One region of the Arthrobacter sp. Y3223151 genome, then DNA from elsewhere that is predicted to be linked to it. Evidence: predicted binding sites of a transcription regulator. Region 1 holds the regulator's gene; each other region holds the start of a gene.
The links. Region 1 encodes HrcA, which represses chaperone genes, less so after heat shock. Its sites were predicted from a motif close to TTNGCACTCGNNNNNNNCGAGTGCNAA; they were not measured.
Positions count from the first base shown of each region.

Region 2: the regulator HrcA is predicted to act here: its motif matches at 2,582-2,608, upstream of groES (co-chaperone GroES).
Region 3: the regulator HrcA is predicted to act here: its motif matches at 2,833-2,859, upstream of groL (chaperonin GroEL).

Region 1 covers NZ_JBNHGI010000005.1:20,836-27,843, reverse strand. The annotation lists gene AC5RUP_RS09090 (GerMN domain-containing protein) at 283-1,194, shown strand; gene AC5RUP_RS09085 (16S rRNA (uracil(1498)-N(3))-methyltransferase) at 1,218-2,057, opposite strand; gene dnaJ (molecular chaperone DnaJ) at 2,060-3,193, opposite strand; gene hrcA (heat-inducible transcriptional repressor HrcA) at 3,267-4,280, opposite strand; gene AC5RUP_RS09070 (DUF3097 domain-containing protein) at 4,427-5,269, shown strand; gene AC5RUP_RS09065 (DUF4870 domain-containing protein) at 5,379-5,801, shown strand; gene AC5RUP_RS09060 (DUF4188 domain-containing protein) at 5,848-6,333, opposite strand; gene AC5RUP_RS09055 (TetR-like C-terminal domain-containing protein) at 6,389-7,008, shown strand, end outside; gene hemW (radical SAM family heme chaperone HemW) at 6,963-7,008, opposite strand, start outside.
Region 2 covers NZ_JBNHGI010000004.1:167,702-174,709, reverse strand. The annotation lists gene AC5RUP_RS08230 (iron chelate uptake ABC transporter family permease subunit) at 1-373, opposite strand, end outside; gene AC5RUP_RS08225 (ABC transporter permease) at 366-1,394, opposite strand; gene AC5RUP_RS08220 (siderophore ABC transporter substrate-binding protein) at 1,446-2,396, opposite strand; gene groES (co-chaperone GroES) at 2,741-3,037, shown strand; gene groL (chaperonin GroEL) at 3,171-4,775, shown strand; gene guaB (IMP dehydrogenase) at 5,029-6,534, shown strand; gene AC5RUP_RS08200 (hypothetical protein) at 6,590-7,008, opposite strand, start outside.
Region 3 covers NZ_JBNHGI010000002.1:430,646-437,653, forward strand. The annotation lists gene AC5RUP_RS05775 (DUF4031 domain-containing protein) at 24-956, shown strand; gene groL (chaperonin GroEL) at 1,043-2,671, opposite strand; gene AC5RUP_RS05785 (TM2 domain-containing protein) at 3,066-3,596, shown strand; gene AC5RUP_RS05790 (cold-shock protein) at 3,710-3,916, opposite strand; gene AC5RUP_RS05795 (LytR C-terminal domain-containing protein) at 4,192-4,839, opposite strand; gene AC5RUP_RS05800 (DUF3263 domain-containing protein) at 4,900-5,208, opposite strand; gene AC5RUP_RS05805 (uracil-DNA glycosylase) at 5,479-6,234, shown strand; gene AC5RUP_RS05810 (siderophore-interacting protein) at 6,435-7,008, shown strand, end outside.

The DNA of each region.
Region 1 (7,008 bases):
TCCATGCTACGGCACGAGCCGCCGCACCGTCCTCTGCGGGGACGAAAAACGCCTTGGTATCGATCCTGCATCAATCCTGCATCAGTCCGGTTGAGCGCTGGTTAAAGCAGCCATCAGCCCCCCTCCCCTGTGCCAAGCTAGTGAGGCAGGAAAGGAGGCAGCAGCCCTTTTCGGCCCACACCCACCCGGTCATTGCCCACGTCAGAAGGGATCGAAAGCATCGCCAGCAATCAGCTCCGGCAGCCCGCAGGCCCGGTCCCGACACGCCGCTTCGGTGCGTGGTTGGCGCTGGTCACTGCCTCGTCGCTGGTGCTGCTCGGATGCTCGCCGCAGGCCGCCGGCGGTGGCGGCGGCGGCCAGACCTCGATGCCGGATCCCACCGCCCCCGCTTCGGCCAGCAGCCCCCTGGTCTCCAGCGTGCCGGTCGAAACCCTGCGCTCTTCGGAACTCTCTCCCATCTACTGGCTGGGCACCAACGCCGACAACGTGTTCCTGTACCGCGAATACCGCCAGGCGGAGAACCTGGGTGATCCCATCACGACGGCGGTGGCCGCGCTGACGCGGCTGCAGCCCCTCGATCCCGACTATTTCAACCCGCTCAGCCCGGCGAGCAAGGTGGGCGCGTCCATCACCAACGGTTCGGTCATCACGCTGGACATTTCCTCGGACGCCTTCAGCCGCCGCGTGGATGCCGGCATCGCCGAACGGGCCGTGCAACAACTGGTCTTCACCGCCACTGCCGCGGCGGCGAACGCCGGGCTGAGCACGTCGGACGATCCGTTGGAAGTGGTCATCCTCGTGGACGGGCATCACGGTTACGAAGCCTTTGGCCATGTGCCGCTGGGCCAGCCGATGGGCCGGAACAGCAGCATGGCGGCCCCGGTATGGATCATCGATCCGGCCGACGGTGCCACCGCCGCCGGACGCGTGGAGGTGTTCGGCCGCGGCGTCGCGTACGAATCGGAACTGAGCTGGCAGATTTTTCGCCTTGCCGGCTCCGACGACACGTCCGAAGGCGAACTGGTCAAGGACGGCACGGCCCTCGTTGATGCCGACAGCGGGCAGATCGGCGAGTTCCGGTTCAGCCAGAAGCTGGATCCGGGCACCTACCAGCTGTACGTGTTCCAAGAGGACCAGGACGGGCGGACCGACGAACGGCAGAATGCGGACAGTAAGGTCTTCACCATCACCTAGGCCGGTTCTGCTGACGGACGCGGTCAGCGCCAGCGGCCCAGCAACTCGCTGAGCAAGGTCAAGGCGGCGGGCCCGGCCGTGGAGGAACGCAGGACGTGCGGCCCCAGCCGCACCGCCACCGCCCCGGCGTCGAGCATCGCGTCCACTTCGGCCTGGCTCATCCCGCCTTCGGGGCCCACAATCATCAGCACGCGCGCCACGCCGCCGGTCCGGCCCCCGGGCTGGGCACCTGGCCGGGCACCGGCGCCGTCGTTTCCGCCGCGCTCCCCGGCGGCTGAGCCGGCACGCAACCCGGCCGCCTCCACGGCGTCGGCAACGCTGCCTGCGGCGTCCTCGTGCAGCAGCAGCGAGAGCCGGCTGTCCCGGATCAGGGCACAGAGCCCGGCCCGTTCCACCAGCGGCTCCACCTCCGGAACGCGGGCACGCCGCGACTGCTTGGCGGCCGCCCGGACCGCCAGCTGCCATTTCGCCGCTCCCTTGGCCGCCTTGTCCGCCTTCCAGCGCACGATGCTGCGTTCGGCCTGCCACGGCACCACGGCATCGACGCCCAGTTCGGTGGCCGCTTCGATGGCAAGTTCGTCGCGGTTTCCCTTGGCCAGCGCCTGCACCAGCACCAACTCCGGGTCCGGCCTCGGTTCCTGCAGGATCCGGAGCGCGCGGACGGTGAGCTGGCCGGACGTGCCGGCAACGGCCTCCCCTATCAGCCGCCGGCCCAGCCCGTCGGCCAGATCGACGGCTTCACCCGGCTCGATCCGCTTGACGGTGACGGCGTGCCGCGCCTCGTCCCCGGCCAGGGTGAAGCTGTCGCCCGGAGCGACGTCGTCGAGCTCGCCCGGAGCCGTGAAGAACAGGTGGCTGGTCACGCCTAGAGGTTACCGAGCCGGTCCCGCAGGCGGGCGAAGACGCCCGTGCCGGAGGACGCCAGCTTGCCCTCGGTGTATTCCTCGCCGCGGGCCCGGGCCAGCCGGCGCAGCAGGTCCTCCTGCTCCGCATCCAGCTTGCTGGGCGTCTCCACATGCACGTGCACCTGCAGGTCGCCGCGGCCGTAACCGCGCAGGTGGGTCACGCCCAGGCCGCGCAGGGTGAGGGTCTCGCCCGCCTGCGTGCCAGGCTTGATGCTGACTTCCTGTTCGCCGTCGAAGGTGTCCAGCGTAAGGTCGGTGCCCAGCGCGGCAGCGGTCATCGGCACCGAGAGCGTGACATGCAGGTCGTCACCCTCGCGGATGAAGTTCTTGTCCGGGTTGACGCGGATTTCCACATACAGGTCGCCCTGCGGGCCGCCGGCAGGGCCTGCTTCGCCCTGGCCGGCCAGCTGGATCCGCGTTCCGGTCCCGACGCCCGCCGGGAGCTTGATGGTGAGCGAACGCCGGCTGCGGACGCGGCCTTCCCCGTTGCACTCGTTGCAGGGGTCGGGAATGACCGTGCCGAAGCCCTGGCAGCTGCCGCACGCGGCAGTGGTCATGACCTGGCCCAGGATGGACCGCACCGCACGCTGGACCTGGCCGGAACCGCCGCAGATGTCGCAGGTGCGCGGGCTGGTGCCGGGGCGGCAGCAACTGCCGTCGCAGGTGGGGCAGACGACGGCGGTGTCCACTTCGATTTTCTTGTTGACCCCGAAGACCGCGTCCTTGAGGTCGATCCGCACATTGATCAGGGCATCCTGGCCGCGGCGGGTCCGGGAGGCCGGACCGGCGCCGCCCGCCCCGGCGCCGCCGAAGAAGCTTTCGAAGATGTCCTGGAAGGCGAACCCGGACCCGGAGAAGCCACCGCCGAAGCCGGTGTCATTGCCGTTCTCGTTGCCGGTGGTGTCGTAGATGCGCCGCTTCTGCGGGTCGGACAGCACCTCGTAGGCGTGGCTGACCTGCTTAAACTGTTCGGCTGCCTCCGGGCCGGGGTTCACATCCGGATGCAGCTTGCGGGCCAGCTTGCGGTAGGCCTTCTTGATTTCCTCGGTGGAGGCGTCCTGGCTGACACCGAGGGCGTCGTAGTGGTTACTCACCTTGTAGTACTTCACTTCCTGGGGATCGGTTCACCGGCGCCGACGGCCGGTGCGGACACTGCGCGGCGTGTGGCTAGCCGGCGAGGATCCGTGACAAATAACGTGCGACGGCGCGCACCGCGGCCATGGTGGTGGGATAGTCCATCCGGGTGGGGCCGAGGATGCCGACCTTGGCCGTCGCGCCCGGGCCGTACCCGGTGGCCACCACGGAGGTTTCGGCCAGCGAACCGTAGGGGTTTTCGCTGCCGATGCTCACCGACATGCCACGCGCGTCCTGATGCAGTTCGGAGAGCAACTGCAGCAGCACCACCTGTTCTTCAAGAGCCTCGAGGATGGGACCGATGCTCAGCTGGAAGTCGACCGTGGAACGGGCCAGGTTGGCCGTGCCGGCCATCAGGATCCGCTCCTCGTTCGTGGCCGCGGCAAGCTGCGAAAGCTGCGACGCCAAGGCCTCGACCGTGCCCGCCGGTGCCGTCTGCGGCGGCACCGGGAAGGTCTTCAGCAGCCCCGGCACCGCCGCCAGCGGTTTCCCGGACAGCGCCGACAGGAACGCTGCGCGCAGCGTGGACAGGGCATCCTCGGTGACGTCCGCCGGAAGCGCCGCGACATGCTGCTCCACCTTGCCGTTGTCCGCGATCAGCACGACCAGGGCCCTTTTGGGAGCCAGCAGGATGAATTCGATGTGGCGCACCTTGGCAGCACCCAGCTGGGGATACTGGATGACGGCCACCTGGTTGGTCAACTGGGACAGCAACCGCACGGTGCGTTCCATGACATCGTCGAGGTCGTCGGCGCCTTCCAGCAGTTTCTGGATGGCGCGGCGCTCGGGGGCAGAGAGCGGCTTGACGTCCGAAATCCGGTCCACGAACAGGCGGTAGCCCTTGTCCGTGGGAATCCGGCCGGCGCTGGTGTGCGGGGCGACGATCAGCCCCTCTTCCTCCAGCGCCGCCATGTCGTTGCGGATCGTGGCTGACGACACGCCCAGGCTGTGCCGGTCGACCAGTGCCTTGGAGCCCACCGGCTCGCGCGAGTGCACATAGTCTTCGACAATGGCGCGGAGCACTTCCAGCCTCCGGACCTCGCTCACTGCACTCCTCCTGTCTCCAACTCGTCTGCGGACAGACCGTTAGCACTCAACACGTCCAAGTGCTAAGTCTAATACGTCGCCGCCGTTGTTAGCATTGTCGGGCGGCCGTGCCGTGAGGACCACAACCAGCAGAGGACTTAAAGTTTATGAGCAGCTACGGCTGGGGCCCCCAGGATCTCACCGCCCCCAAGGCCCGGGCACTGCGCGAAATCGGCGCCGAACCGGGACTGGTGCTCGAGGACGCACAGAGCGGGTGGGTGGGCGCCGTCGTCCGGGTGGAGAAGTCCGGCGGTGTGCATCTGGTGTCGCTGGAAGACCGCCGGGGCAAGGTCCGCTCGTTTCCGCTGGGTTTCGGCTTCCTGTTCGAGGGCGAGCCGGTGAAGGTGGTGCCGGCGGCGCCCGCGCAGAAGGCACCCGTCCGGCAACGGACGGCCTCCGGTTCGGTCAAGGTCGAGGGCCAGCGTGCCAGGGTCGCGCGGGCCAGCAGGATCTGGGTCGAAGGCAAGCATGACGCCGAACTCGTGGAAAAGGTCTGGGGAGACGACCTCCGGGTAGAGGGAATCGTGGTCGAACCCCTGCACGGCGTGGACGATTTGGCGGCGGCCGTGGCGGACTTCTCCCCCGGTCCGCAGCGCAGGCTCGGCATTTTGGTGGACCACCTGGTCCCCAACTCCAAGGAGTGGCGGATAGCCGAGGCCGCCATGGCCGTGCCCGCGGCAGCGGGCAACGTACTGATTGTGGGCCACCCCTACGTCGATGTTTGGCAGGCCATCAAACCGGCGGTCATCGGGCGGTCCGCGTGGCCGGTGGTTCCGCGCGGCACCGATTGGAAGACCGGCATCCTCGCCGGCCTCGGCTGGCCGCACCGGACCCAGATCGACATCGCCGACGGCTGGAAGAGGCTGCTGGGCAGTGTCAACACCTATGCCGACCTGGAGCCCAGCCTCCTGGGCCGGGTGGAAGAAGTCATCGATTTCCTGACCGTTTGAGCCGGTCCCGGCCGGCGCCGGCGCTCGCGGAATGCACCGGGTGACGGGGTGGAACGGCTAGGCTAGGAACAGAAGTGAGCCATCAGAAGATTTTCCGAAGGTAGGTCCAGTGTCCGAGAACTCTGCGCGTAAGCAGCAGCCGGAGCGCAAGTCCGCTCCGCGCCAGCAGTACCAGAGCGCGTCGGCGTCCGCTTTGCCCCTGACCCCTTCGGAGGACCGGCAATGGGCCACCATGGCGCACTTCGGCGGCATCCTGGGCTGCTTCCCGTCGCTGGCGATCTACCTGATCTTCAAGGACCGGGGCCCCTTCACCGCCCAGGAGTCCAAAGAGGCACTGAACTTCACCGTTCCGCCCACGGTGGTGGCGATCATTGCGAACCTGCTGATCGTCATCCCGGCGGTCAGCGGGCTCTTTGCCGTCATCGCGGCCTCCATCTGGGTCTTCCTCACGGTCTATTCCGTCATTGCCGGCGTCAAGTGCAACCGCGGCGTTCCCTACCGGTACGCCTACAACCTGCGCCTGTTCCGCTAGCCCTGGCATCCCGCCAGCCCTGCCGCTCCGCCAGACTGCCGGCCTCCTACCCTGCCTGCCGCGCCAACCGCTGGCGGGCGGTGTTCATCCCCGCCGCGATCGGCACGTGGGCGGTCGCCGCGGCCAGGCCGAAGCGCGGCATGTCGCTGTAGACACTCTCCCGGCCCCCCGGCACCGTCTCGTAGGTCTCGTGCCAGACGCCGACGTCCCCGCTGCCGGCCGATTCGCGCATGAACCGCCGCCAGGGTTCCAGGTGCGGCGCCGAGCGGTCGGAGGCGAACCGCTGCAAATGTTCCGGGCTTTTCCAGTAGCTGACCATGATCGTGGTCCGCCCGAACCACTGGTGGAAGCCCAGCAGCCCGGCCTCCGGCGAGGCCGCCAGGTGCGCCAGCATCGCCGGCATCGCCGACGCGGTGCGGGCCACCCTGCCGAGCTTCCACCATCGGTTGGCCCGCATCCCGATGAGGAAGACGGTAACCCGTTCGCCGCCCGGGTCGGCCGTGAACCGTCCTGTGTGTACTTGTTCCGACATGAGCCGATTCCTTTCATAACAGTGTTACAGAACATTGTTATGGAATACTGGGGTCATGGCAAGACCCATAGTCCACGATGATTCGCTGCGCCGCACGCTCCTCGATACTGCCGCGGCCCTGATCGCCCGCGACGGCGCCCCCGCCGTGTCGCTCCGGGCGATCGCGGCGGCGGCCGGGACGTCAACGACGGCGGTGTACTCGCTCTTCGGCGGGAAGGCGGAGCTGCTCACCGCCATCCTCGACGACGGTTTCGCCTCCTTCGCCGCCTCCCAACAGCGCGCCGCTCCCGACGGAATGGAGGCGCTGGGCAGGGCCTATCGGGCGTGGGCCCTCGAGCATCCTGTCCTGTACGGCCTCATGTTCGGCGGTTCATTGGCCAGCCAGGTGCCGTGCCAGCCGACGCCCGGTGCCGCGGAACCGGCGATCGCGCCGCTGTTTGCCGCCGTCGCCGCCGCCCTGCCCGGGGCATCGGACGACGACGTCGCGTCCATGGTCGGCGTGGTGTGGGGCCAGGTCCACGGTCTCGTCTCGCTGGAGCTGGCGGGCGCCCCGGCGGCCGGGTGGAGCTGGGACTCCGCCTACGAGGCGGCCCTGCACCGGATCGGCCGGTCGCTGGAGGCCGGCACGGTCAGTCCTCGAGCAGCCGCCGCACCACGGCATCGGCCAGCAGCCGG
Region 2 (7,008 bases), on a different contig from region 1:
TCACGAAGCGCACCGGCGCGCCCAGGCTCAGCAGCGCCTGCCCGCCGATCGCGAAGGTCAGCCCGGTCTGGATCAGCATGTAGAGGGCATCGAAGCCCATGATCGACGGGGTCAGGATCCGGTTGGCGGTCACCGTCTGGAACAACACCGTGGACACGCCCACGGCGTACGCCACCAGCAGCATCGAACCGATCTTGATGGCACGCCGGGGCAGGATGTAGCCGAGGTTGCCGCGTAGGTCGATGGTCATGAACACCGCCACGAGGGCGGCCGTCAGCAGGCCCAGCAGGATGATCCAGGTCCGCGGCCGGACCGTGGTGAGGGTGCGGCGCTTGTGCGGCGTCAGCGCGGCCGGAAGTACCGAATCAGCCATTCTTGCGGGTCCTCAGCAGCAGGTACAGGAAGACGGCGCTGCCCACGGCGGAGACGATCACGCCCACCGGGATCTCGTAGGGGTAGCGGATGGTGCGGCCGATGATGTCGCACAGCAGCACAAAGCCCGCGCCGAAGACTGCAACCCAGGGAACCGCGCGGCGGGCGCTGTCACCGAATGCCAGCGACACCAGGTTGGGCACCACCAGCCCCAGGAACGGAATGGCGCCGATGTTGACCACCACCACGGCGCTGATCAGCGAGACGATGACCAGCCCGAGCGTCAGGATCCGGCCGTAGTGCAGGCCCAGATTGGTGGAGAATTCCTGCCCCATGCCGGCCATCGTGAACCGGTCCGCGCACAGGTAGCCGATCACCGCGAGCAGCGCGACAATCCAGAGGAGTTCGTAGCGGCCGCGGAGCACGCCGGAGAAGTCGCCGATCATCCAGCTGTTCAGCGTCTGCAGCAGGTCAAAGCGGTACGCGAAGAACGTGGTCACCGCGGCGATGACGCCGCCCAGCATGATGCCCACCAGCGGCACAATGAGCGTGTTGCGCAGCGGGATCCGGCGCAGCACCAGCAGGAACAGGCCGGTCCCGGCGGCCGCGAACACGGTCGCCACGGACATCTTGGCCAACAGGGTGGCACCGGGGATCGCCACCGTGACCACCAGGATGCCCAGCGAGGCGGACTCCACGGTGCCCACGGTGGACGGCTCCACGAATTTGTTCCGCGCCATCAGCTGCATGATCAGCCCGGCAATCCCCAGCGCCGCGCCGGCCAGGATGACCGACAGGGTGCGCGGCAGCCGGCTGATCCAGAAGATGTCCCAGGCCTTCTGGTCACCGGCCAGCAAGGCGGGCAGCGACACGTCGCTGACGCCCACGAACATGCTGGCAATGGCCAGGACGACGACGGCGGTGGCTGCCCAGGCGAGCTGGGAACCGGATCCGCGGGCGCGGGAGCGTCCCGCCGCGGCTGCTGCCGCTGGGGCCGGACTGGAAATCGTGGAGGAAGCCATGGATCGGGCCACCGCGCAGGCCGCCGGCGGACGCCGGCGGCCGTACGGGTGCTACTTCGTGATGGCTGCCTGGACGGCGGCGATCATGGCGTCCGTATTATTCAGGCCGTAGCCCACCAGGTACCAGGAAGCCGAATCCAAATAGGTGATGCTGTCGCTCTTGGCGGCGCGGGTGCCGTTGACCAGGTCGTTGTCCAGGACGGCCGCGGCGGCCTCCCCGGATTCGCCGACGGCGGAGTCGCGGTCGATCACGAACAGGTGGTCCGGGTTGGCCTCGGCGACGAATTCGTGCGAGATGGCCTCGCCGTGCGGGCCCTCGGACTTCACGTCAGCGGCGGTCTGCACGCCCAGGACATCGTGCACGATGCCGAACCGGGACCCTGCCCCGTAGGCCGTCATCTCGCCGCCGCTCGTCATCAGCACCAGGCCGGTGCCGGCGTCGGCAGCTGCGGCCTTGGTGTCCTCGATCCGGGTGTCGATGGCCGCCAGCTTTTCGTCGACTTCGGCTTCCTTGCCGAAGATCTCGCCGAGGGTCGCGGAGACTTCCTTGAAGCTCTCGATCGGAGCGGCGGTGTCCACGCTCAGGTCGATGGTCGGGGCGATTTTGCTCAGTTCCCCGTAGGCCTCGGCGGTACGGCCCGAGATGATGATCAGGTCGGGTGCGCCTTCGCTGATCGCCTCGAAGTCGGGCTCCTTCATGGAGCCGATCTTGGTGTAGTCGTCCCCGGCGTACTGTGCCAGCGATTCGGGGAACACGGCCGCCTCCGGGACGCCGTCGACCTCGACGCCCAGGGCGGTGAGGCTGTCCAGCACCCCGAGGTCGAAGGTGTAGACCGTCTCCGGGTTAACCGGCACGTCGGTGGTGCCGGAGGCGTGCTCTACGCTGATCGTCTCGGCGCCGGTGCCTGCCGCGGCGTCGGTCTGCTGGCCGCAGGCGCTCAGGGCGAGCATGGAAACGGCTGCGGTCATGGCCACCAGGCCGGACTTCAGGGGCTTTTTCACTGACTCTCCATTGTTCGTCAACGCCGGCCCGGGCGGGGACCAGCATTAGGCAACATAAACGTTTGCTATTTGCGCGCAGCTTGAAAGCTACCGGGTTAGGTTAGCCTTACGCAACTTCGGCGTCGGGCGGCGGAGCCGATTTTCGTCACACAGGCGGCGGCTGGGGGAAACCTGAGGGCCCGCCGCTGGCACTCGCCTTGACCGAGTGCTAATCCTTCTCATAGAGTCGCAGTTAGCACTCACCCCGTGTGGGTGCTAATCAAGGAACCGCCTGCCGGCACCGCGACGACGGCAGACATCTCCTTGGCCAACCTATTCGTAGCGCATGAAAAGGAGAGAGCCGAGTGTCGGTCTCCATTAAGCCTCTTGAGGATCGTATTGTTGTCCAGCCGCTCGAAGCAGAGCAGACCACGGCCTCCGGCCTGGTCATTCCGGACACCGCCAAGGAAAAGCCGCAGGAAGGCAAAGTTGTCGCGATCGGCCCCGGCCGCGTCGATGACAATGGCAACCGGGTTCCCGTTGACGTAGCCGAGGGTGACGTTGTCATCTACTCGAAGTACGGCGGAACCGAGGTCAAGGTCGGCGGGGAAGAGTACCTGGTGCTCTCCGCCCGCGACGTGCTGGCCATCGTCACCAAGTAAGGCCCATCAGCTGAGTCCGGCGGCTCGGGCGCGCGCAGTCGACGCCCGCAGCCGGAATCACGGACAACCGAAATGCCCCGGCTGCCTCCTATAGCAGCGCAGCCGGGGCATTTTGCGTGAAAGGAACAAATTCATGGCAAAGCAGTTGGAGTTCAACGACGCCGCCCGCAAGGCGCTGGAAGCCGGCGTCGACAAGCTCGCGAATACCGTCCGGGTCACCCTCGGCCCGCGTGGCCGCAACGTGGTTCTGGACAAGAAGTGGGGCGCCCCCACCATCACCAACGACGGCGTGACCATCGCCCGCGAGGTGGAACTCGACGATCCGTACGAGAACCTCGGCGCGCAGTTGGCCAAGGAAGTCGCCACCAAGACCAACGATGTTGCCGGTGACGGCACCACCACCGCTACCGTGCTGGCCCAGGCCTTGGTGAAGGAAGGCCTCCGCAACGTGGCCGCCGGTGCCGCCCCCGGCGCCCTCAAGCACGGCATCGAGGTAGCGGTCGAGGCCGTTGCCGCCCGCCTGCTGGAGAACGCCCGCGAGGTCGAAGGCAGGGTCGCCGAGGTCGCCACCATCTCCGCCCAGAGCCCCGAGGTCGGCAAACTGCTGGCCGAAGCGTTCGACAAGGTGGGCAAGGACGGCGTCATCACCATCGAAGAGGGCTCCAGCATGGAGACCGAGCTGGTGCTCACCGAAGGCATGCAGTTCGACAAGGGCCTGCTGTCGCAGTACTTCGTCACCGACCAGGAGCGCCAGGAGGCCGTCCTCGAGGACGCGCTGATCCTGATCTCCCAGGGCAAGATCTCCACGGTGCAGGAGTTCCTGCCGCTGCTGGAGAAGGTGCTGCAGGCCAACAAGCCGCTGTTCATCATTGCCGAAGACATCGACGGCGAGGCCCTGTCCACCCTGGTGGTCAACAAGATCCGCGGCACCCTCAACGTTGCCGCCGTGAAGGCGCCGGGCTTTGGCGACCGCCGCAAGGCCATGCTGCAGGACATCGCGGTGCTCACCGGCGCCCAGGTCGTGTCCGCGGACCTCGGTTTGAAGCTGGACCAGGTGGGCCTCGAGGTGCTGGGCACGGCACGCCGCATCACCGTCACCAAGGACAACACGACCATTGTTGACGGCGCCGGCTCCGAGGCCGACGTGGCCGACCGCGTGTCCCAGCTGCAGGCGGAGGTGCTGCGCACCGATTCCGATTGGGACCGCGAGAAGCTCCAGGAGCGGCTGGCCAAGCTGTCCGGCGGCATCGGCGTGATCAAGGTCGGTGCTGCCACCGAGGTCGAAATGAAGGAGAAGAAGCACCGGATCGAGGACGCCGTGTCCTCCACCCGCGCTGCCCTGGAAGAAGGCATCGTGGCCGGTGGCGGCACCGCCCTGGTGCACGCCGCCCAGGCCCTGGACACCGACCCGAACGTGCTCGCGCTCGAGGGCGACGCTGCCACCGCCGTCGGCCTGGTCCGCCGTGCGCTGGCCCAGCCGCTGCGCTGGATCGCCGAAAACGCCGGCCACGAGGGCATGGTCGTTGTCTCCAAGGTGGGCGACCTGGAGCTCAACAACGGCTTCAACGCCGCCACCGGGGAATACGAGGACCTCGTCGCCGCCGGCATCATCGACCCGGTGAAGGTGACCCGCTCGGCGCTGCGCAACGCGGCCTCGATCGCGGCACTGGTGCTGACCACCGAAACCCTGGTCGTCGAGAAGCCGGCCGAAGAGGACGGTCACAACCACCAGCACTAGCGCACGCCGTACGCTGTTGGTCGGGCCTCGCCCGTCCGGAGGGGATCCTGCCCGCGCAGGGTCCCCTCCGTCGTCGTGGGGGCCCGGGGTGGTGGAAGCCCCGGAGTCCGGCCCCGCGTTAGCTCCGCCACATCGGTTGCCGCGGGAAATAGTGGGCGGGGCGGAATCGTTTTAGGATGTAACCAACCCCGGAACCCGATCCTCGCTGTCGGTGACTGGCGGCCGCCACCGGTATCGCTCGAAAGGCCCTGCAGTGTCCGAAGAATTCAATCCGTTCGCTTTCGAGGGTCTGACCTACGACGACGTGCTCCTGCTGCCCGGCCCGACGGATGTGATTCCGTCCGAGGCCGACACCAGCTCCCGCCTGACCCGCCGCATTACGGTCCAGACCCCGCTCCTCTCCGCCGCCATGGATACCGTGACGGAATCGCGGATGGCCATCGCCATGGCCCGCCAGGGCGGCCTGGGCGTCATCCACCGCAACCTGTCCATCCAGGACCAGGCCGAGCACGTGGACCGGGTCAAGCGCAGCGAGTCCGGCATGATCACCAACCCGGTGACCATCGCCCCGGACGCCACGCTGGCCGAACTGGACGAACTTTGCTACAACTACCGCGTCTCCGGACTGCCCGTCGTGGACTCCGAGGGCAAGCTCGTGGGCATCTGCACCAACCGCGACACCCGCTTCGTGCCCCGCGCCGACTATCCCACCACCAAGGTGCACGAGGTGATGACCTCCATGCCGCTGATCACGGGCAAGGTGGGCATCAGCCGTCCCGACGTCATCGAACTGCTGGGCAAGAACCGGATCGAGAAACTCCCGCTGGTGGACGACGCCGGCATGCTGCAGGGCCTGATCACCGTCAAGGACTTCGACAAGGCGGAGCAGTACCCGCTGGCCACCAAGGACGACGACGGCCGGCTGCGCGTCGGCGCGGCGGTCGGCTTCTTCGGCGACGGCTACGAGCGTTCGATGACCATGATCGAGGCCGGCGTGGACGTCCTTGTGGTGGACACCGCCAACGGCCACAGCCAGGGCGTGCTGGACATGATCGCCCGGCTGAAGAAGGACCCGGCCGCGGCCCACGTGGACGTGATCGGCGGCCAGGCCGCCACGCGCGAGGGCGCGCAGGCACTGGTCGACGCCGGCGCCGACGCCATCAAGGTGGGCGTCGGCCCCGGCTCCATCTGCACCACCCGCGTGGTCGCCGGCGTAGGCGTACCGCAGATCACCGCGATCTACGAGTCGGCCAAGGCGGCCATCCCGGCGGGCATTCCCGTGATTGCCGACGGCGGCCTGCAGCACTCCGGGGACATCGGCAAGGCCCTGGTTGCCGGCGCGGACACCGTGATGCTCGGCTCGCTCCTGGCCGGTGCCGCGGAATCCCCGGGGGACCTGGTGTTCGTCAACGGCAAGCAGTTCAAGGCCTACCGCGGCATGGGCTCGCTGGGGGCCATGCAGACGCGCGGGAAGAATACCTCCTACTCCAAGGACCGCTACTTCCAGGCCGACGTGCCCGACGACGAGAAGCTGATCCCCGAGGGCATCGAAGGCCAGGTGCCGTACCGCGGCCCGCTCTCGGCCGTCGCGCACCAGCTGGTCGGCGGCCTGCGCCAGACCATGTTCTACACCGGTGCCCGCAACGTCGCCGAGCTGAAGGCCAAGGGCAAGTTCGTGCGGATCACGGCGGCGGGGCTGAAGGAGTCCCACCCGCACGACATCATGATGACCGTGGAGGCACCGAACTACAAGCGGTAGTCCCGCAGTCGTCGGCGGCGCCGTTCCCCGCACCAGGGGAGCGGCGCCGCTCGCGTTAACCAGCGGCAGGACCTTCGCCGGCGCTGCGTGGACGCAACCAGCCGCGGGTATGGACGGGACAGCGCCTCGGGGCGTGGGCACGGGTGTGCGCGCGGCCGCCGACCACGACGCGGGTGAGCCAACGGAGCCGACGCCGGAAGATGAGGAGCGCGATGAGCACGAGGACCGCGGTGTCGGGCCAGCGCGGCGCCGGCCAGTTATCCGGCGCGGGCGGATACGCCCCGTAGGCCAATCCCGCGGCCCGCTCGAAGTGGTTGCGCGAGGAGGGGAACAGTGCCCCGTCGATGATGTATGCCGCCGGAAAGGCGAACGGGCCGGCGAGCAGATTGCACACGGCCCACTGGTCAACATGCCGTGACTCGTGGATGGCGAGGACCTCGTCCCCGGTCCGGGTCTGGGAGATGTTCGGGCCGT
Region 3 (7,008 bases), on a different contig from region 1:
ATTCCTGGCCCTAGGCTGGGCACGTGGCAATACTCATCGATCCTCCGCTCTGGCCCGCGCACGGCACCCACTTTTCCCACCTGGTCTCCGACACGTCGCTGGCCGAACTCCACCGCTTCGCCGCGGCCGCCGGTATCCGCGAGCGGGCCTTCGACCGGGACCATTACGATGTGCCGGCCAGCCGCTACGCCGAGCTGGTCAGGCTGGGCGCCGTCGAAGTCAGCGCCGGTGACCTGACCCGCCGGCTGCAGGCGAGCGGGTTGCGGGTACCGGCCCGTCAGCGCCCGGAGAGACTGCGCAGGGTACTGCTCCGCCGGTGGAACGAGCTGCTGCCCGGGCAGGAGGACCTCGGCCGCGACCTGCTGGACCGTTGGGGAGAACCCCACCGCCACTACCACGGCCCCGGCCACCTGCTGGCTGTCCTGGAGGCGCTGGAACAGCTCACTCCCCCGGCCGGGTCTCCGGCCGGGTCCGCTCCCCGGCCACGGGCAGTATGGTTGGCGGCCTGGTTCCACGACGCCGTCTACAACGGCCGGCCCGGCGTCGACGAACAGGAATCGGCTGATCTCGCGGCTGCCTGGCTGCCGGCCGCGGGCTGCAGCGGCGAGGAGACGGCCGAAGTCGTCCGGCTGGTCCTGCTCACGGCCACCCATTCGCCCGGCCCGCACGATGGACCCGGTGCCCTGCTGTGCGACGCCGACCTGTCCGTCCTCGGCGGAACGCCGGCGGAGTACCGCAGCTATGTCCGGGACGTCCGCAAAGACTATGCGCACGTGCCCGACGCCGACTTCGCCGCCGGGCGCACCGCCGTCGTCCGCGGTCTGCTGGCGCTGGATCCGCTCTACCGGACCCCGTCCGCCCGGGAGAAGTGGCTGGAGCGTGCCCGGCACAACCTCTCCGCCGAGCTGGAAGCCTGGCACGAGAGGCCCGACTGGCTCGCTCCGGAAAGGGGTTAAAGGCCGCGAGGCGCGGCTCCCATGATGGGAACCGCGCCTCGCTGAAACCGTGGCCTGCTGTCAGGCCGAGGTGGTGGCGGGGAAGCTTAGAAGCCGCCCATGCCGCCCATCTCGTCGCCGCCCGGCATGGCCGGAGCGGCCTTCTCCGGCTTGTCGGCAACAACGGCTTCGGTGGTCAGGAACAGGCCGGCGATGGAGGCCGCGTTCTGCAGGGCAGAGCGGGTCACCTTGACCGGATCGTTCACGCCCGCAGCCAGCAGGTCCTCGTAGACACCGGTGGCGGCGTTCAGGCCGTGGCCGTCGGCCAGGCCGCGGACCTTGTCGGCCACGACGCCCGGCTCCAGGCCGGCGTTGAGGGCGATCTGCTTCAGCGGAGCGTCGATGGCAACCTTGACGATGTTGGCGCCGGTTGCTTCGTCGCCTTCGAGGTTGAGGTTGGCGAACGCCTTGGCGCCAGCCTGGATCAGGGCCACGCCGCCACCGGCGACGATGCCTTCCTCAACGGCAGCCTTCGCGTTGCGGACAGCGTCCTCGATGCGGTGCTTGCGCTCCTTGAGCTCGACCTCGGTTGCGGCACCGGCCTTGATGACTGCCACGCCGCCGGCCAGCTTGGCCAGGCGCTCCTGCAGCTTCTCGCGGTCGTAGTCGGAATCGGAGTTCTCGATCTCAGCACGGATCTGGTTGACGCGCCCGGCGATGGCGTCGGCTTCGCCGGCACCTTCGACGATGGTGGTCTCGTCCTTGGTGACAACCACCTTGCGGGCCTGGCCCAGCAGGTCCAGGGTGGCGTTCTCCAGCTTGAGGCCGACCTCTTCGGCGATGACCTGGCCGCCGGTCAGGATGGCGATGTCGGCCAGCATGGCCTTGCGGCGGTCGCCGAAGCCCGGAGCCTTGACGGCCACGGACTTGAAGGTGCCGCGCATCTTGTTCACGATCAGGGTGGCCAGGGCCTCGGCCTCGACGTCCTCAGCGATGATCAGCAGCGGCTTGCCGGACTGCATGACCTTCTCCAGGATGCCAACCAGGTCCTTCACGTTGGAGATCTTGGAGTTGACGATCAGGATGTACGGATCCTCGAGGACCGTTTCCTGGCGCTCTGCGTCGGTGACGAAGTAGGCGGACAGGTAGCCCTTGTCGAAGCGCATGCCTTCGGTGAGCTCAAGCTCCAGGCCGAAGGTGTTGGACTCCTCGACCGTGACGACGCCTTCCTTGCCCACCTTGTCCAGGGCCTCGGCGATCAGCTCGCCGATCTGCGGATCTCCGGCGGAGATCGACGCGGTGGCGGCAATCTGTTCCTTGGTCTCGATTTCCTTGGCGGAAGCGATGAGCTCGGCGGTGACGGCGTCAACAGCCTTCTCGATGCCGCGCTTCAGGCTCAGCGGGTCGGCGCCGGCAGCAACGTTGCGCAGGCCTTCCTTGACCAGGGCCTGGGCCAGGACGGTGGCGGTGGTGGTGCCGTCACCGGCGACGTCGTCGGTCTTCTTGGCGACTTCCTTGACCAGCTCGGCGCCGATCTTCTCGTACGGGTCGTCCAGCTCGATCTCCTTGGCGATGGAAACACCATCGTTGGTGATCGTGGGGGCGCCCCACTTCTTCTCGAGCACGACGTTGCGGCCACGCGGGCCGAGGGTTACCTTAACGGCGTCAGCGAGGGTGTTGAGCCCGCGCTCGAGGCCGCGGCGGGCCTCTTCGTCAAATGCAATGATCTTTGCCATAGCGGCTTACGTCCCTTCTGGACAGTAGACACTGGACGCAGCTTTTGACGGCTGCTGGCCACCTGCGGTGCCCGCGACGGACGGCTCACGACGACGGCGAATTCGGTACGCCGCGCCGCTCACCTCACCGAGGTGGCGGGTTTCACTCCCTACGGGCTTTCTTAGCAGTCAGCCCGCGAGAGTGCTAACTCAATAATTAGCACTCGCAGGTGTCGAGTGCAAGCTGTTGGGCCTGCCGGATGACACGCTTCCCCGGCTGAGATCCCCCTGAGCGCCCCCGGGCCAACAATCAGGGTGGACCCCCATGGAAACGGCAGGCCCCCCGCGCGTAGATTGGCAGGCAAGACAGCGCACGCGAACAATCGGCCCGGCAGCGGGCAAAGGTCGGAGAACCATGTCTGAAATACCGGACGAGAAGAACACCAGCAACCCCACCGAGCCCCTGGCACCGGGCACCAACCCGACGAGGCCGCTCGGCGGACGGCCGCCGTACGGCGCACCGGGGCAGCAATACCCGCAACCCGGCCAGCCGGGTTACGGGGCTCCGGGGCAACAGCAGCCCGCACCGGGCCAGCAGCCCTTCGGCCAGCAACCGTACGGCGCCCCGGGACAGCAGTACCCGCAGCCCGGCCAGCCGGGCCAAGGCCAGCCCTACGGCCAGCAGCAGTACTACGGGGCTCCCCCGGGCTACTACTACCCGGAGCAGAAGTCCCGGCTGATCGGCGGGCTGCTGGGCATCCTGCTGGGCGGCCTCGGCGTCCACCGGTTCTACCTGGGCCACGTCGCCATCGGCGTGGTGCAGATTGTGGTCACGTTCCTGACGTTTGGCCTCGGCGCCGTGTGGGGGTTCGTCGAGGGCATCATGATCCTGGTCGGGGCAGAGCCGTTCAAGCGCGATGCCCGCGGGGTCCCGCTCAAGGAGTAGCCCGACCGGCGCGAGCCCGACCGGCGCGAGCCCGACCGGCGCGAGCCCGGCCGGCGCGAGGAACCGGCGGCGGAGGCACCCCAGCCTCCGCCGCCGTCGTCGTTCTGGGTCTGCTACGGGGCGACCCGGACCTCTTCTGCCTGCGGGCCCTTCTGGCCCTGGCCGATCTGGAACTCTACGCGCTGCCCCTCGTCGAGGGAACGGTAACCATCCATTTGAATAGCGGACCAGTGGACAAAAACGTCGGAATTTTCTTCGTCCACGGTGATGAAGCCGTAGCCCTTTTCCGCGTTGAACCATTTGACGGTTCCCAGCGCCATAGCGTTCTCCATACTCAGTAGTTCCAGCCTGCCGTGTACGGTTCAGCGGCAGGATGGTTTCACCTTAACCACGCAGCGGGGTGAAGTGAGCTACCGCACACTTAAATGTTATTGAGGCGTAACCGAAATTCCGCTTGGAGGGCGCGCTGCATGGGTAGCGGAATCACGGTGCCGCGGGCGATCGGCGGGCCCGGCCGGCGCACAACCTGGGGCGCACGATCCATTGAGGCCCGGCCCGGCGAACGCCTCATGGGCGGCCCGGCCCGGGGAATGCCTTACTGGTAGCCTGGACCCAGCGCCACTGTGACGTACTGCGAGACGTTGCCGTTTTCCTGGATCGCGCTGATGCCCAGCAATTGGCCGAGGGCCCGCGCGTTGGCTTCCTGGCCCGGGTTGTAGAAGATCACCGAGCCGGCGAGCGGGGCGCCGCCCCAGTTGTCCACCACCGCGATCGACCAGCCGTCCGCCTGCACCCGCTGCGATACTGTTCCGGCCAGTCCGGTCACGCCGGTGCCGTTGAGGATCATCACCGGGTCCTGCTTGTTCACCGCCGGTGCCTCTTCCGTGGGTTCCTCGGTCGGCTCCTCGGTCGCTTCCTCGGTGGGCTCTTCCGTTGCCTCCTCGGTCGGCTCCGCGGTGGCGGTCGCTTCCGGCTCGGTGGTTTCGGTTTCCTGCGCCGTTGGCGCGGGCGAAACGCTGGCCGCAGGTGTGGCCTGGCCGGCGGCCGGGGTCGAAGATCCCCCGCCTCCCAGCAGCGGGAGCACGAAGAACGACAGGGCGCCCACCGCCAGCGCCAGTACCGCGGCCAGGACGATCAGGCCCAGGCCGTTGGACTTCGGCGTCGCCATCCGTGCGCGGTGCACACCGTGGCGGTCTGAAGTTTCAGGGACCTGGTCGAACTCATCCCGGGGGTACTTGCTCATCGCTTTCAGTGCATCCTTGTGGTGGCGAAACGGAAACCGGCCTACCGGGCCGTCCCGGATCTAGGCGTCGGTGCCCAGCCGGCGAGCAGTGCGCGCGCGCTGGCGGGACGTACGTAGTCTACGCAATCTCTTCACCAGCATCGGATCGTGCGCCAACGCGTCCTCGGTGTCGATCAACGCATTCAGGATTTGGTAGTAGTGCGTGGCGGACATGTCGAACAGTTCGCGGATGGCCTGTTCCTTGGCTCCGGCGTACTTCCACCACTGCCGCTCCAAGGCCAGCATGCGCTGGTCGCGTTCGCTCAGCGGGCTGGCGTCGTCAACCTCGGCCTCGAGTGAAAAGGCACTGGCCTCGGCCGAACCCGCCACAACACACCTGCGCTTCCTAGTACTTGCTGACAGCAATCAATACCTCCTCCATGATAAAGGCGAATTACAGGCATGTCATTCACCGCCCCGGGCCCGTCCCGAACGGCCGAGCGGGCGCCGTCTGGAAGGCCGGTTTGCCTGCCGACGGACATGCCCGCGATGGTTGACAACTTGCCGGCGGGTGGGTCGCGGTGAGCATTTGGGCCGGCGGTCGGCAGTGCCCGCGATGCTGATTGCCTGCCCGCGGGTGGTTTCCGCAAAGATGGAACGGTGAACTACGACGACGGTGCCCTCTTTCCGCTGCCCGCCCACCCGCCTGCCGCGGACTTTGGCGCCCCGTACCCGTTTGCCTCCCCCCGGGAGCTCTCCGCCGTGATTCATCCCGAGTGGGCCGAGGTGCTCGCTCCCGCCGAACCTCTGCTCTGGGACCTGGCGTCCTACCTTGACGGCGAGCGCGCCGCCGGAAAGACCTTGCTGCCCGCGCCGGCCAACGTGTTGCGGGCGTTCCAGCGGCCGCTGTCCAAGGTCAAGGTCCTGATCGTCGGCCAGGATCCCTATCCCACACCGGGACACTCGATCGGACTGGCCTTCGCCGTCGAACGGCACGTGCGTCCTCTGCCGCGCAGCCTGGCCAACATCTACCGGGAACTGCAGATGGATTTGGGTATCCGGCCGCCGCAGCACGGAGACCTGAGTGCCTGGAGCGACCAAGGCGTGCTGTTGCTCAACCGCGCGCTGACCGTGGAGGCAGGCAAGGCCGGCTCCCACCGCAACAAGGGGTGGGAGCAGATCACCGAACTCGCGGTCCGGGCGCTGGCCCAGCGCGGCGGCCCGCTGGTGGCACTGCTCTGGGGCCGGGAAGCCCAGCAGTTGGCTCCGGTACTGGAGCAGGTGCCGCGGATCGAGACGGTGCACCCCAGCCCCCTGTCGGCCTCCCGCGGATTCTTTGGGTCGCGGCCCTTCAGCCGGGTTAACGAGCTGCTGGCCGCCCAGGGAGCCGAACCCGTGCACTGGGAGCTGCGCTGAGCCGGTTCGGGCAGCTGGGCCTCAAGCCGGGCTGTGCAGCCGGGTCGTGCAGCTAGCTGGGCCTCAAGCCGGGCGCCGGGCCTCCGGCTGGGCCGCTCACGTCGGCCCATGTGACCTTCACCATCCGCAAATTGGGATTACCTGACGGGTGGATTAGGTTTACCTAAGTAGCAGTTTCCCTTCGTCAGGAGTAGTGCAGGATGCAGACACAACCGGCAGCAGCCCCCGCCCGCGCGGGACGGAGCGCTCAGCCGCCGAAGGTGCAGACCAACCTCCAGGTGACGCGCACCGAGTGGATTTCACAGCACATGGTCCGGGTCTACGCCGGCGGCGAGGCGTTCGATTCGTTCGCCGAAAGGTTCGCGGCCAAGGACGCCACGGACCAGTACATCAAGATCTTTTTCCTGGACCCCGCGCTCGACGTGGAGCTTCCTGTCAACGTCGCGGAGCTGAAGGAAACGCTTCCGGCCGACAAGCTGCCGGTCACCCGCACCTACACCGTGCGACGGCTGGACCGTGACACCCGCGAAGTGGTGGTCGACTTTGTGGTCCACGGCGACGAAGGCCTCGCCGGCCCCTGGGCCGCCCAGGCCAAGCCGGGCGACTGGATGATGTTCAGCGGACCCGGTGGCGCGTACCGGCCCGATCCCGACGCCGACTGGTACCTTTTGGCCGGCGACGACGCGGCGCTGCCGGCCGTGGCTGCCGCCATCGAGGCACTGGCCCCGGACGCGCGCGGCTACGCCTTCCTGGAAGTGGACTCCGAGGCGGACA